One region of the Kiloniella antarctica genome, then DNA from elsewhere that is predicted to be linked to it. Evidence: riboswitches for the same ligand, from Rfam matches in the RefSeq annotation. Region 1 holds a riboswitch; each other region holds the start of a gene.
What was found. A riboswitch is a leader RNA that binds a small molecule or an ion and turns the genes downstream of it on or off. The one in region 1 is predicted to bind thiamine pyrophosphate.
Positions count from the first base shown of each region.

Region 2: another riboswitch for thiamine pyrophosphate. It lies ahead of thiB (thiamine ABC transporter substrate binding subunit); the one in region 1 lies ahead of thiD (bifunctional hydroxymethylpyrimidine kinase/phosphomethylpyrimidine kinase).
Region 3: another riboswitch for thiamine pyrophosphate. It lies ahead of ACFSKO_RS16000 (FAD-dependent oxidoreductase); the one in region 1 lies ahead of thiD (bifunctional hydroxymethylpyrimidine kinase/phosphomethylpyrimidine kinase).

Region 1 is NZ_JBHUII010000013.1:412,162-416,964, reverse strand. It holds gene ACFSKO_RS20520 (ABC transporter substrate-binding protein) at 1-107, opposite strand, end outside; gene ACFSKO_RS20515 (ABC transporter permease) at 131-886, opposite strand; gene ACFSKO_RS20510 (ABC transporter ATP-binding protein) at 883-1,662, opposite strand; gene thiD (bifunctional hydroxymethylpyrimidine kinase/phosphomethylpyrimidine kinase) at 1,668-2,480, opposite strand; TPP riboswitch at 2,561-2,677, opposite strand; gene ACFSKO_RS20500 (RidA family protein) at 2,836-3,183, shown strand; gene ACFSKO_RS20495 (peptide ABC transporter substrate-binding protein) at 3,619-4,803, shown strand, end outside.
Region 2 is NZ_JBHUII010000001.1:817,872-822,674, reverse strand. It holds gene thiQ (thiamine ABC transporter ATP-binding protein) at 1-157, opposite strand, end outside; gene thiP (thiamine/thiamine pyrophosphate ABC transporter permease) at 150-1,862, opposite strand; gene thiB (thiamine ABC transporter substrate binding subunit) at 1,877-2,893, opposite strand; TPP riboswitch at 2,993-3,103, opposite strand; gene ACFSKO_RS03920 (helix-turn-helix domain-containing protein) at 3,183-4,217, opposite strand; gene ACFSKO_RS03915 (hypothetical protein) at 4,327-4,731, shown strand.
Region 3 is NZ_JBHUII010000011.1:15,430-20,232, forward strand. It holds gene ACFSKO_RS15990 (thiazole synthase) at 1-474, opposite strand, end outside; gene thiS (sulfur carrier protein ThiS) at 477-674, opposite strand; gene ACFSKO_RS16000 (FAD-dependent oxidoreductase) at 674-1,687, opposite strand; TPP riboswitch at 2,023-2,135, opposite strand; gene ACFSKO_RS16005 (periplasmic nitrate reductase, NapE protein) at 2,356-2,526, shown strand; gene ACFSKO_RS16010 (NapC/NirT family cytochrome c) at 2,731-3,312, opposite strand; gene ACFSKO_RS16015 (nitrate reductase cytochrome c-type subunit) at 3,351-3,800, opposite strand; gene napA (nitrate reductase catalytic subunit NapA) at 3,802-4,803, opposite strand, start outside.

The sequences.
Region 1 (4,803 bases):
ACAAACCAGTCAAGTAGCACGGTCATCTTGTCTGCTGCTGTTGCTCCGCCCGCGAGGCTGAAAAGCCCTGCAAGCAAGGAGAGTGTAAAGCTCAGCTTTCTTAGCATTATTTATTCCTCAAGAAATAGTTTTAAGTTTTGTGATCATCGAGTGACATCCTTTTAAGGAGACGATTTAAAAGATGGTCTGTAGTGAGATAAAGAGTAACAGCCATAAGTGCGAGTAAGCAGAGTGCGGCAAACATCAGGTCAATTTGCATCCTGCCATTGGCGTGCAGCATCAAATAGCCAAGACCTTGTGATGAACCAACCCACTCCCCGACAATTGCACCGATTGGTGCTGTGGCGATAGCGACCCGTAATCCGGATGCCAGGGAGGGAAGGGCGAGGGGGATACGGACGTGAATGAGAAAAGCCAAAGGACTGGCATTCATAACCTTTGCAAGTGCCTGCCAGTCTTTAGGTGTGCGTCTCAAACCATCATAAAAAGCCGCTGTTATTGGAAAATAGATAATAAGGACTGTCATGGCTACTTTGGAAGGCATACCGTACCCGAGCCAAAGCACAAGAATGGGAGCTAGGGCAAAGACGGGGAGAGATTGGGTGATGACAAGCACAGGGGTGAGCCAAACGCGAAGAGGCTTTGCTGTTGCAAGTGTGAGCGCTGATGCGCAACCAAGCGCCGTGCCAATGGTAAAGCCAAACAAGATTTCTGTTAGTGTATAGCTCGCGTGATGGAGAAGAGTAGGCAGGCGGTTCCAAAGTGTTTCAACGACGACAAGGGGGCCTGGAAGAATATAGGGCGGGACGGAAGTCATTTTGACAATGAAATGCCATAGAATAAGCAACCCAAAAAGCACAATGACCACTCTAACGGAACTCATCATATGGTCATCTTTCCCATAGAGAGTTCAGATATGAGCACATCATAGAGCTGTATAATTGCCGGATCATTCAGGTTTCGGATGGGAGAGCTTTCAGGAGAAAATGATCTTGCCTCACAAACAATGGGGCCGATTAAAATAAAGATAAAGTGCGCCAGACGCAGAGCTTCAAGCGGATCGTGGGTGATCATGACCACGGTTTTGTTTTTGAGGTGTTTGTGAGTAAGTTCCTGCATTTCAGCGCGGGTAATAGCGTCCAAGGCAGAGAAAGGTTCATCAAGAAGTACGATTGGGCGATTTTCCAGTAAGGTTCTGGCCAGTGCTGTACGCTGCCTCATACCGCCGGAAAGCGTATTGGGTTTCTGATCAAGAGATGCTCCAAGTCCAAGTTGTTGAAGGAGGCTGATCGCGGATTTTTTCTCGATAAGAGGAGGATTTTTTTTGGTAGGGCAAAGCCGGTTACGTATGAGGACATTATCGAGAATAGAAAGCCACGGGAGAAGAAGATCGTCCTGGGTCATCCAGCTAATTTGATCGGTTAAAGAGGCAGTGTTTTTTTGTTTGATTGTTCCTTCAAACGATCCCGTTGGCAGCAGCCCAGCAATGGCTTTAAGAAGTGAGGATTTTCCGACACCACTTCTTCCTAGTAAGACATTCCAACTACCAGAGTGCAGGTTGATGTTGAAATCATTAAACACTTGTCGATTTTCAAATGAGAGTGAAAAACCTTCAACGATAATGTCCTCACTCTTTGGCGGCCTGCTCCCTTTTTTATGCACCAGCGTTAACCCTCTTTTGGCCAAAAAGCGTGGAAGTGATGGACGGGACCATGACCTTTCCCGACACCTAGAGTATCTGCGTGTTGAAGTGCGTTACTTAGGTATGTTTTGGCTTGTGTAACGGCCTCTATCAAAGGAAGGCCTTTGGCGAGACCAGCCGCGATTGATGCCGAGAGGGTACATCCTGTACCGTGGCTGTTGCTTGTGTTTATACGCAGGCCACTTAAGCAGCGATCTGCTTGGCCATCAAAGAAGAGATCATCACTTGTGTCTCCGCCCAAGTGACCACCTTTTAGCAAGACAGACTTGATGGGCATTTTTTTGAAAACCTGGAGTAATTCGCTCATCTCGTCCAGGGATGTTGGTTCTTTCATTTCCGTGAGTTCAGCCGCCTCTGGAAGGTTCGGCGTAATAATGGTTGCCTTGGGAAGTAGATGTTCTTTTAAGCTTTGGATAGCATCATCCTGTAGTAGCTTGTCACCACTTTTAGCAACCATCACAGGATCAAGTACAATAGGCACATCAGGATAATTATTCATAGCATTCGCAACAGCACAAATGACGTCAGGTGTCCCCAACATCCCGATTTTAACGGCTTTGACATCGAGGTCTTCAAAAACGGTGTGGATTTGATCTTGAATGAAATGGGTAGAGACGGGGTAAATGCTGTGTACTTTACAGGTGTTTTGCGCGGTCAAAGCTGTAATGACGGACGCGGCATAAACACCGAGAGCTGACATGGCTTTGATATCTGCCTGGATACCGGCACCGCCACCACTATCTGATCCCGCAATTGTCAGGGCTATAGGCACTGGCATGATTTCCTCCATTATTCATCTCAGAGGATTTCAATGCTTTGCTTTTATCCGAAAATCGGTTGGGGTATCAAATTGTGACTCCCTGCAAGCATCTCAATTTCCTCCGCCGGTATTAACCGGATCAGGTTCTGCGGGTTAGCAATTGCTTCTCAGCTCGTTTTTCTAAGTAAGAAAGATGAGCACCCCGACGAGATTTTCTGAATTATGCTGTGCTTTTGAAAATAGGCAAGAGGGAAAGTGTTGTTTAGGTTTTCTGGGGGATATCATACTCAGATCTGGACCTACCTGATACTTTGATAGCATATAGGGCGTTTCATCCATTTGGATGTGAGTGTTTAAAGAAGGAATTGAATAAATGACTGGGATTATTCGACACGATACGACAGCGCGTTCAAGTAAGATTGTGGAGCATGGGGATACAATCTATTTATCTGGACAAGTTGGAACTGCAGGAGAAACAGTTTCAGTACAGACCAAAGAAATTTTGGACAAAATTGATGTATGTCTAGCTTCTGTGGGAAGTGACAAAACTAAAATTCTTCAAGCCGTCATCTGGTTAAGTGATATGAAGTATTTCGCTGAATTGAACGAAGTTTGGAATGCGTGGGTTCCAGAAGGGCACGCGCCTGCTCGTGCTTGTGGCGAAGCTAAATTAGCGCGTGCTGAGTTGAGTGTGGAAATTATTATCACCGCTGCTAAATAGTTACGTTTACTGTTTTGTAACCCTATCTGAGCTGCTCAATAATTGGTATTGAGCAGCTTTTTTTATGTCCTAAGCGACTTAGGCTGGATTCCTTTGGTTGTATAAAGTATAATAACTTTATGCTCGTTAGTTTTGATCAATTAGTAAATAAATTCGGCCATTTGCCTACGTTTCTTGCTTGGTTGATCTTAAGCACAGACCCCCTCTTGTCAGAGAGCTAAAAGAAGGTCACCCTGCGTAAATACACGCAGGAATATTATTGCTACTAACGTGTACAACGTAAAAACAATAACAGGGTTAAGTAAAGAGACTGTGAGTTTGTTCGCACTTAATATAAGAAAAGTCGATAAATATCGAAAATTATACTTTAAATTAAGTGGTGAAGTTGAACTTATTTTCTGACTCATTCTCTTTGCTTGGAAACATGAGGGCATTATGAATAAAAAAATACTAGTGCTGTTACTTTTGGTCGTGGCGATCGCTGCGGGCATCTTCTTTTATATGAAAAAAGGGGAAGAACAGGTAGCAGAAAAGAAAGTTGAAGAGCCAGCAAAAGAAATGGTTTTTCATCGCGGAAACGGCTCCGAGCCAGGAAGTCTTGATCCGCAAATCTCAGAAGGTGTTCCTTCTTCTCATATTCTTCGTGATATTTTTGAAGGTCTTACTGCAGAGCATACCGACGGTTCACTCATTCCGGGGCAAGCTGAAAGCTGGACCATTAGTCCTGACGGTACCAAATTTACTTTTAAACTGCGTGCTGATGCGGTTTGGAGTAACGGTGACCCGGTAACAGCACATGATTTTGTTTATGCGTGGCAACGCGCCGTTGCTCCTGCTACTGGCTCTGAGTACTCATTCTTGCTCTATCCACTACAAAATGCGCAGGCTATTGCGGGTGGCGAAGAAAAGGATCTTTCCCAGTTGGGTGCAAAAGCACTTGATGACAGAACTCTCGAAGTTCAACTTGAAGGTCCTGCGCCTTATTTCTTGGGCATGATAACACACTCTGTTGCCTATCCAGTTCATAAAGCAACAGTAGAAGCGCACGGCGAAAAATGGACACGTCCAGAAAATATCGTATCAAACGGTGCGTTCAAACTTTCAGAGTGGACCCCTCAATCACGTATCGTTTCAGTTAAGTCAGATACCTATTGGAATAAAGACACAGTGAAGCTGGATAAAGTTGTTTATTATCCAACTGAAAGTCAGACCACTGCTCTTAAGCGTTATCGCGCAGGTGAGCTTGATTGGACGTACGAAGTTCCAAATGATCAAATCAAATGGATCAAGGAAAACATGGCCGACGAATTCCACGTCACTAATTACCTTGGAACTTATTACTACGGCTTTAACATGACAAAGCCTCCGTTCAACGATCCAAAGTTACGTAAGGCTTTCTCTATGGCGATTGATCGTGACATTCTGACAACAAATATTGTTACAGCGGGTGAAGTTCCTGCCTATGCGTTTGTTGTTCCTGGTGTTACTGGATATGACCCCGTATATTCTGATTTTAAAGCAAAAGAACAAGCTGCTCGTAATGCAGAAGCTATGAAGCTTTATGAAGAAGCTGGTTATTCCAAAGATAACCCTCTTGAAATTGAACTTCGCTATAATACG
Region 2 (4,803 bases), on a different contig from region 1:
GGCTTAGTAAGGTCGATTTACCAATACCAGAAGGACCCAGGATGGCGACCAGTTCACCAGACGAGACCTGGAAGTCGAATTCAAAGATTTCTTTCTGACTTGAATGTTTGAAAGAGAGCTGTTTGATTTCAAGCCCTGATTCTATCTTATTAAACACGGTTAGGAACATCCTCTTTTTGTGGCTTTAGACTTTTGGTTTTGGGAAATCCAAAGCTTGAAAGTGACCAATGTCCTGCAATTGTGCGTTCTATTACCGTAAAAAGGAGAAGGCTTTGCGTGCAGAGGAAAAAGGCGATGATTGCGGCATCATCCAGTCGATAACTTCCCATTTTCTGGTACATGAATAAAGGTAATGTCGTGAAGTCCTGAGTGCCAAAAAGGGCGATCACACTCAAATCTCCTGTAGATAACGCTGTAGAGAGGCCGAAGGTAAGTCCAAGCGCTTTCTTGTTTTGGGGCCAGTCGACGACGCGCACCCGGTTCAGGCTGTTAATGCCAAGACTTCGGCACAAAAGATCACTATTTTGAGCCGAAGTTTCAAAGCTTGGAATGAGAATGCGCAGGGCAAAAGGTAGGGCCATCAAAGAGTTTACGGTAACGACAAGAAAAGGCGCAAGTGCGGAAAGGTTGGCCATTCCTTTGAGGCTGATAAACAGTCCGGTGGCTAAAACAAAGGGAGGTAGAAGAAGGATAATACTTCCTGAAAAATCGGTTATTGCGGACAAAGGCTTTGCATAGTTTTTTTTCCCTAGTCGAGAAGGGAGTTCAAGGCTGCGTAACATGAGGGCGATACCGATCGCGAGTAACAGGGTGAGAGTTCCTGCAGCCAGAGAGATCATAAGACTGTTAAATGAAGCGCTCCATAATTTTTCATCCCCGAGGACAGTAAAAAAACGTGTGGAGAATGCCTTTTGAGCTGTGGCAAGCAAGGGCGGGAACACCAAAAGGCTCATTGCAATTAGCATGATTGTATCGATTGCTATCGCAGCCGGCTTTTTGGCGTCAAAACGCTTTGCTGGCTGCTGCTCAGTATTTCCCAGCGGGATATTGCGAGCAAAACGGCTGCCTATAAACAATAAAGTCGCGCAGAAGAATAGCTGAGTTAGGGCAAGGATTACGGCTTTGGGGATGTCGAAATCCAGTCTTATTGCCTGATAGATCGCAACTTCAAGTGTATTGGTTGAAGGGCCGCCGCCAAGAGCGAGAACGACGGTAAAAGAAGTAAAGCACAGCAGAAAGACAAGGCCACAGGACGCTGGTAATACCCGCCTTAACATTGGCCATTCGATGAGCTTAAAAATGTCTTTGCCTGACATGTTGAGTTGTGCCGTTGAGCGCCAATACTCTTGTGGTAAAGCTTCAAGGGTTTGGAGGAAAATTCTCGACAGCAGGGGAGCATTGAAAAAAACATGGGCAATTAATATGCCGATAAGGCCATAGAGATAGTTTCCTGCCGTAAGATCGAAAAACGATAGAGCTTGATTGAACCACCCGTTTCGGCCATGCACGGCAACAATGCCAAATACCCCGACAATCGTTGGTACAATCAAAGACAGTGATGCAAGTCGCAAGAACGACTTTCGCCCAGGTAAATTGGGGCGGCGAGATAACGCGCGTGCAACGGGAATAGCGATAAATGTTGAAATAACTGTGCTGAGTAGAGCTTGGTACAGGGTAAACCTAATAACGCGAAACAGATAGCTGTTGTTATAAATCTTCGAAAAATTTATCTCAAAAATTTGACTGAATAACCCTGAAAAAGCGAGCCCCAATATCAAAGAGATTACACATAAGCTAAGAAGGCCGGGCCATAAAAAGCCAAACCAACCATGGGATGTACGTGTCTTTGATATGGGGTTCATTAGATTATTCAGGATTAACGATCGATGGCGTTAAGCCAGTTATCAATCCAGGCTTGGCGGTTATTCTGAACATCTTCTGGGCTGAAAAGAAGGGCTTTTTCTGGTTTGGGAAGCTCTTCAAATGTGCTTGGTAGACCATCACCAAGATCAATGGCTGGATACATCCAGTTGCCTGTAGGGATTTGGTTTTGAAAATCTTTGGCGGCAATAAAGCTCATAAAATCTTGAGCCAGTTCAGGCTCTTTTGAGCTGGCAAGTTGGGCTGCAACCTCCACTTGAGTATAATGTCCCTCATCGAAAATTGCTGCTTTATACCGGGTGTTTTCTTCTGCAATGATGTGATAAGCGGGAGAGGTGGTGTAGCTCAAAACCATGTCTGCTTCACCGTCCTTAAACAAGCCGTAAGCTTCGCTCCAGCCTTTGGTCACCGTGACGATTTTTGGGGAGAGTTTTTTCCAGGATTCTGCGGCTTTATCTCCATAAACATTCTGCATCCAAAGCATAAGCCCAAGACCGGTTGTTGAGCTTCTAGGGTCTTGAATAATAATCTTTAGATCCGGAAATCCATTGATCAATTGATCAAGACTGGTGGGGGCGCTGGGTAATTTTTCGCTATTGTAAACGAAAGCAAAGTAGCCATAATCAAAGGGCACAAAGGTCTCATCGTTCCAGGGTATTGGAAGCGTGAAGTTTTGTAGGGAGACATTGCTCTTTACAAATAAACCTGTTTCAGCAGCTTCGGCTGTTAAGTTGGTGTCCAGGCCGAGAACGACATCTGCAGTAGTGTCTTTTCCCTCGAGCTTTAAGCGACTGAGAATACCAACAGAAGAATCAACAGCGACAAACTTAAGGTCACAATCACAATTGGCTTCAAAAGCCTTCTTAACCTTTGGCCCTGCACCCCAATCGGCGGCAAAGGCATCGTAGGTATAAATGGTGAGAGTTTTTTTATCATCGGCAGACGCTGAGAAATTTATTCCCAGACCGAAAGTAGTGACTGCAAGTGCAGTTATCATTGTTCGCAAGATCATGCGACGCTCCATATTTAGCGGGCGAGCCCAATTTATTGTGCAGGGAGGCTCCTGAAAAATCTGGAATATATTTAACAGATAGAACCATTGGTTCGTAATCTGTGCCCAGCTCTCAATTCCCTCCGCCGGTACTAACCGGTTCAGGTTCGACGGGTTTTTTTCCTGCTTAGGAAAATTCTCAGCCCTTTATGGGCACCCCGTTGAGACCGAAGCCGAGCTTAGACATTTTTTATTGCATCAGCAAGCCATTACCCGGTGAGCAAACCAGGGGTTTTTGCCTAAAAGTGTGTCAGGTGTTCGAGTGTAAGACATCTCTATATTTAGACGGGGTGAAACCACCTAATAGTTTGAATTCACGGGATAAGTGATGTCGATCAGAATAGCCCTGATACCAAGCGATATCGTCAATAGTATGTTCATCAAAAGTCAGAGCGATGCAAGTATCACGAAAACGGATGTGGCGGATGAGGGTTGCATACCCCGTGTTTAAATTTGTTAACCGTCGGGATAGGCTACGGGTTGAGATGCCAATGTGTCTGGCGGCAAATGGCATGGGTAAGTGTCCGCCGTCTTGGGATTTGGGCAGGGAAGTTATGCGAGAGAGAAGTTCTCGATCTGAAATCAGGTGCGTAAGGTCTTGCATGGCGGCGAGGTTTTTTTCCCGTAGGTGAATTAGAGGAGTTCCTTTGATGAGGATTTCAGAATCAGGCGTGAAATTTCTGGCAAGAAGTGGGTTAAAAACGAGTGTGCTTTGTAAATTCAATTTATAAGACGGGCTGTTTGGAGGATGCACCCATATTTCGACTGCTTGAAGGTCAAACAAAGCACAGGCGACACCACCGAGAACAGCGGGGCCAAAACAGCTCATGTTTGCGAGCGGAGAGAGGAACGGCCTTATGACGATCTCTTCAGAGGAGATTTGTTCTATAAAATAGTTATACCATGCCCTGTATTTCGGATGAGAAAATTTCTTACCTGAAGCGATAAGCCTGTTATGGGATTGAAGCTCAAGACAACTCGTCCATCGTAAGACCAATTGCCGAGGAGTTCTGGCAGAGGATAACGAAAAACTTATCGGATCAAAATTTATGTTTATGGCGGCCTGATAACTTAATTGCAGCACCGATTGATAGCCATGATTTTGAGATAATTTCAACAGTTCCTGCGATGCATTCATAAATTGGTTGGGCAAGGTCTGATTTATCTTGGCAGCCATAACACCGAGATTTTGAAACCAGGTTGACCATTGACGTGCGTAACTTTCTCCAAGGGGAGGGGGATTTATCTTCTTGCTATTTTGCGTTGTTTTGGCGTGGATTTTCACAAGCTCTAACTAAATTGCACTTAACATTGATTTTCCAATTGTCGGGGATCCTCTTTCCTGAGGCAAAAGAAATCCAAAACAAAGAAAATAATGACAGGGATATAATTCAATGTTGCAGAGATTGAGAACACAAATTTGTATCGTTAGCTTGGTCGTTGTGGGTTTGGTGACCTCCGTTCAAGCTGATACGGGGAGCTATATGACTGCAAAAGAAGTATTAGTGCTTATGAACGGAAATTCAATTTCCGGGGTTTTTGGAGATAATAAAGCTTATCGCCAACGTAATCATTCCAGTGGAATAGCTGTTGTTGCGATAAAGGGAGACCCGGTTCGTTTAATCCCCTGGTTTGTCGATGATCAGGCACGTTATTGTGAAGACTGGTCAGAATGGGGCGTTTTTTGCTTCAGATTTATGCGTGGTGATAAGGGTGGGGTTTTCATTTCTGAAAGAGCCAACGGTAAGCAAATGGAAATCAACTGGCATGAAGGCTATATTGACATTAACCACGAATAATTCAGATAGCTACTCCGTTTGATTTGAAAGACAGAGCCCAGGGAATTCCTGGGCTCTGTTATTATAGGGAAG
Region 3 (4,803 bases), on a different contig from region 1:
TCCAATTGGTGCGCCCCAAGGCATAAGTACTTCACATCCTGCAGCGATAAGTTTTTCTGCCACAACAAGATCTTCTGTTGTGTAAGGGAAAACCTGGAAACCATCTTCGCTGAGTATTTTTGCAGCTTCGACCAGGCCAAAAACATCAGGTTGCAGGCTGTCGTCTTCGCCGATCACCTCAAGCTTTACCCAAGGTGTTTCAAAAATTTCACGGGCCATGTGAGCCGTGGTTACGGCTTCTTTTACCGTTTTGCAACCCGCAGTGTTTGGAAGGACTTTAGCGCCTGTTTCTTTGATGTAAGACCAAAAATTTTGACCTGACTGTTCTTTACCAGACTCTCTTCGTAGAGAAACAGTGACGATATCAGACCCAGAAGCCTTGATTGCTTCAAGCATGATAGAGGGAGAGGGGTAGAGAGCCGTGCCGATTAAAAAGCGAGATGAGACTTCTTGATCATAAAATTGAATAGTCATGATTATCCTCCCTGCATTGGGGCAACAACTTCAATGGCATCACCGTCTTTTAAGTCAGTTGTTGCTCTTAGACTTGCCGGTGCGAGAGTACCATTTACGGCCGTTGCGATTTTTGCATCTCCATAACCTTGCTCATCCAGCAGCGCAGCTAGTGTTGATGTCTTTGTGATGATAGCCTCACCATTGAGCGTTAAGTTCATTAACTGTTTCCTGTGTACGAACTGGATGGGGGAGTATTTCCATTACCAGATAATGCAAGTTCAACGACCTTTTTGGCCATGGCGGGTGCTGCGAGGTAACCGTGGCGATACATACCGTTGAGATAAATTGTTTTCCCCATTTGAACAATCCGGGGTAGATTATCTGGGAAGGCGGGCCTAGCATCAACACCAATTTCAAGTATTTCGGCTTCGCCAAAGGCCGGGTGGAGAGCATAAGCCGCAGAAAGTAATTCCAAGATAGATCTCACACTGGCCCTGGTACGTTCTTCATTTTCTATCATGGTTGCGCCAACCATGAATACGCCATTATTCCTAGGAACGATATAAAGAGGAATACGTGGATGTAGTAGACGTACTGGGCGAGAGAGCGAAATTTCGCTGCTTTGTATCAGCACCATCTCTCCTTTGACGCCTCTCAGGTCTTTCAGTGTGTCTTTGGCAGACAAGCCGCGACAATCTATGCGGTAATCTGCGGTTGTCGGGATTTTGAGAAAATCATCGGACTGTTTTTTGTTGAATTGGAACGTAACGCCTTTTTCCTGCAAGTAAGCTACCAATTCAGGGAGAACCTCCCTTGGATCAAAATGTGCTTCTTGTGGATAATATAATCCGGTCGTAAATCGTCCTGCAAGATCTGGTTCAAGTATCTTGATTTGCTCTTCTTTGACTTGTTCCCAATTCTGGGTTCTGCGTCCAAAGCGTTTTAAATCAGGCACATCCCGTGGACTGGCGACTATAAGTGTGCCTTTTTGCCTGTAGGTAGATGTGAAACGAGACCAAAAAGCCATGGATTCAACGCCAAGTTCTCCTATTAGAGGTTCTGCGCTCTCCATCTCGCACCAGGGGGATAACATCCCTCCAGCCCACCATGAACAACAGCTTTCGTCAGGTCCGTTACTTTCAGAAATAACGGTAACATCACAGCATCTTTCCGCAAAAGCGGCAGCACATGATAAGCCAACAATACCTGACCCAATGATTTCTATATGCATTATTCTGCTGGTTCCTTTACCACTTTTTCGACGCGATCAGCATCAATATAAATAGGCTTCCCATTATTTTATACTGGCGACTCATTTGCGTTATGCCTTGTGTCTTATCGTTGATCTCTCTGTATAGTCCCTAACTTCTAGTCGAGAAGATCAGGATCGTTTGGCGGGTTCATGTATGTACTTTTGGTTCCGGTGAAGACACCAGTGGTGGGTGGGACTGTGTGTTCTTAAGTTCAGACACGTTAGATCTCCTGTTGTCTAATTCACAAGGAGATCCGGGGAGCTTTGGGAGGCTTTGGGCAGATATAGATTTAATCTCTATAAGCTGAGTTTTGATTCTGCCGTGGGTCCAATCCCTTCGCCGGCATGACCCGGATCAGGTTCGAAGGGTCCCGTACATACCAGCACAATCTCAGCCCCATATTATGAGGCACCCCTAGGATAACTCGCTTATAAGTCAAGATTTAGTCCGTTACAAGTCGCTAACGACTGGATCCATTTTTCACATAAGATTGGTTCAGATGATTGTTACTCTTTTGATGGACTTTGATATGTATCAATGTGATTTTAATTATTGCGCGTTATCCTCTCATATCTAATGAGAGTTTAATGATCATCTGCTCACGGTTTAAGTAGGTGGGTCACTTTGAAAAATAGCGAGAATTAAAGTGCAAGATATTCAAAATACCTCAACTGAAAAAACAAAAGCACAAGAAATAACTTTGTTTATGTTTCTTGCTGCGGGTTTAGTTCCTGCAATAACTCTTGGGCTCGTCATTGCCTATGGGTTTAGTATCTGGATGTATCAGGCTGTCATCTCTGGGCCACCCACAAGCTAGATTTTAAATGTTACTGTAAAGGTAGTACAGCCCTATTATAACTGAGTGTGTCTGGTTAATTACACTTAGTTATAATAGGGCTGTATGTGGTTTAATTTGATAAGGCGAGTTCGAATCTCGCCTTTACTTAGATATTTTGCAGTAAATAAAAAGGTGAACTCCAATGAGAGTTCACCTTTTTTGTAAAGCAATCGACGGAGGAAGTTATTCCCAGCCTTCAACACCTGTCATGTCCGGTAGTTCATGTGCGATGCCTTTATGGCAATCGATACAAGTTTTTTCTCCCGTGAATAGATAAGTTTGGTGGGCTGTTGCCGCTCTTTCGGATTGAGCTGTTATATCCATAGATGTGGTTGAATGGCAGTTACGACACTCCAGAGAGTTGTTTGCCTTAAGGCGATCCCATTCATGTCCGGCAAGACGTCGTCTTTCGGCGAGAAATTTCTCTCGGGTGTTGATGGTGCCAAACAGCTTGCCCCATACTTCTTTGGAAGCCTGCATTTTACGGGCAATTTTGTCAGTCCAGTTATGCGGTACGTGGCAGTCTGGACAACTGGCGCGGACGCCAGAGCGGTTGCTGTAGTGGATGGTTGGTTTCAGCTCAACAAAAACATTGTCGCCCATTTCGTGACAACTGACACAGAACTCTTCGGTGTTGGTCAGTTCCAGAGTGGTATTGAAACCACCCCAGAACATAACGCCAGCAACAAAGCCACCAATGGTCAGGAAACCAATTGAAAGATGTTTCGCGGGGCGATTGCCATGGGACCATATCCAACAGGCCATACCCCACAATTTTTTAAAAGGTGTCAACATGGTTTTGCCTATTCAGCCTTAATGATGTGTTCAACGTCAATGAACTCGTTTTCAACAAGCGGTGGGGCATCGACCTGGGTTACGTGACATTGAGTACAGAAATATCGACGTGGTGAAACTGTTGCCAATACCTGATTATCTCGGTCCATATAGTGGGTAACACTCACCATGGGAGCTTGAGACTCACCTGTGCGGGTTCGTGCGTGGCAAGAAAGACATTTGTTGGCATTGGTTGAGATCTCATAAGATCTGATTTTATGAGGAATAGTTGGAGGTTGTTCAGGGTAATTTCTAATCCGTTTTACGTCCTTATTTTCAACCTTATTCATCTTCGGAGCCTCTGCTTCAGAGGTGATTGGCGTCCCTTGGCGAAGAGTGGCGGCGCCGTCGGAATGGGCACTGACACCAAAAGCAAGGAATCCCGCGACAGCGGCGACGCTAATAAGAAATTTTTTCATTTCACGCTCTCCCGGTAGCAATAACTTTGACAGCACATTTTTTGAAGTCTGTCTGCTTGGAAATAGGATCAGTTGCATCAAGCGTAACTTTGTTAATCAACTGGCTGGCATCAAACCAGGGAACGAAAATCAATCCTTTTGGCGGTTTGTTACGTCCACGGGTTTCCACACGGGTAATCATTTCACCACGACGGGAGATGATTTTTATTTCCTGACCGCGTCGGAGCCCACGCATTTTGGCATCATCTGGGTGCATAAAAGCAACTGCATCAGGGAAGGCCTTGTAAAGCTCAGGCACACGTTGGGTCATTGAACCAGAATGCCAGTGTTCAAGTACGCGCCCTGTAGAGAGCCATAAATCGTATTCTTCATCCGGGCTCTCAGCGGCGGGTTCGTAGGGAAGGGCAAAGATAACCGCTCTTCCGTCGGGTTTACCGTAAAAATCAAAGTCACTACCCGGTTTGGCATAAGGATCAGAACCTTCTTTGAAGCGCCACTTGGTCTCTTTACCATTGACGACAGGCCATCTTAGGCCGCGTTCCAGATGGTAACGATCAAAGGGGGCGAGGTCATGGCCGTGACCGCGGCCAAATTCGGCGTATTCTTCAAATAAACCTTTTTGCACATAGAAACCAAAGTGATTGGCTTCCACATTTCCGTAATCAGGATGAGCTTGTTCGAGAGGGAATTTATCAACGTTCCCGTTCTGGTAAAGAACTTCAAAAAGCGTCTTCCCTTTAAATTCAGGATTTTCGGTGAGAACTTCCTTTGGCCAAACATCGTCAGTTGTGATGCGTTTGGAAAATTCCATAAGCTGCCATAGATCTGACTTGGCTTCTCCTGGGGCGTCAACTAATTGGTGCCAGAACTGAGTACGACGTTCCGCATTACCATAAGCACCTTCTTTTTCTACCCACATAGCTGTTGGTAGGATGAGATCTGCAGCTTCAGCTGTCACAGTAGGATAAGGATCAGATACGACGATAAAGTTTTTTGGATTGCG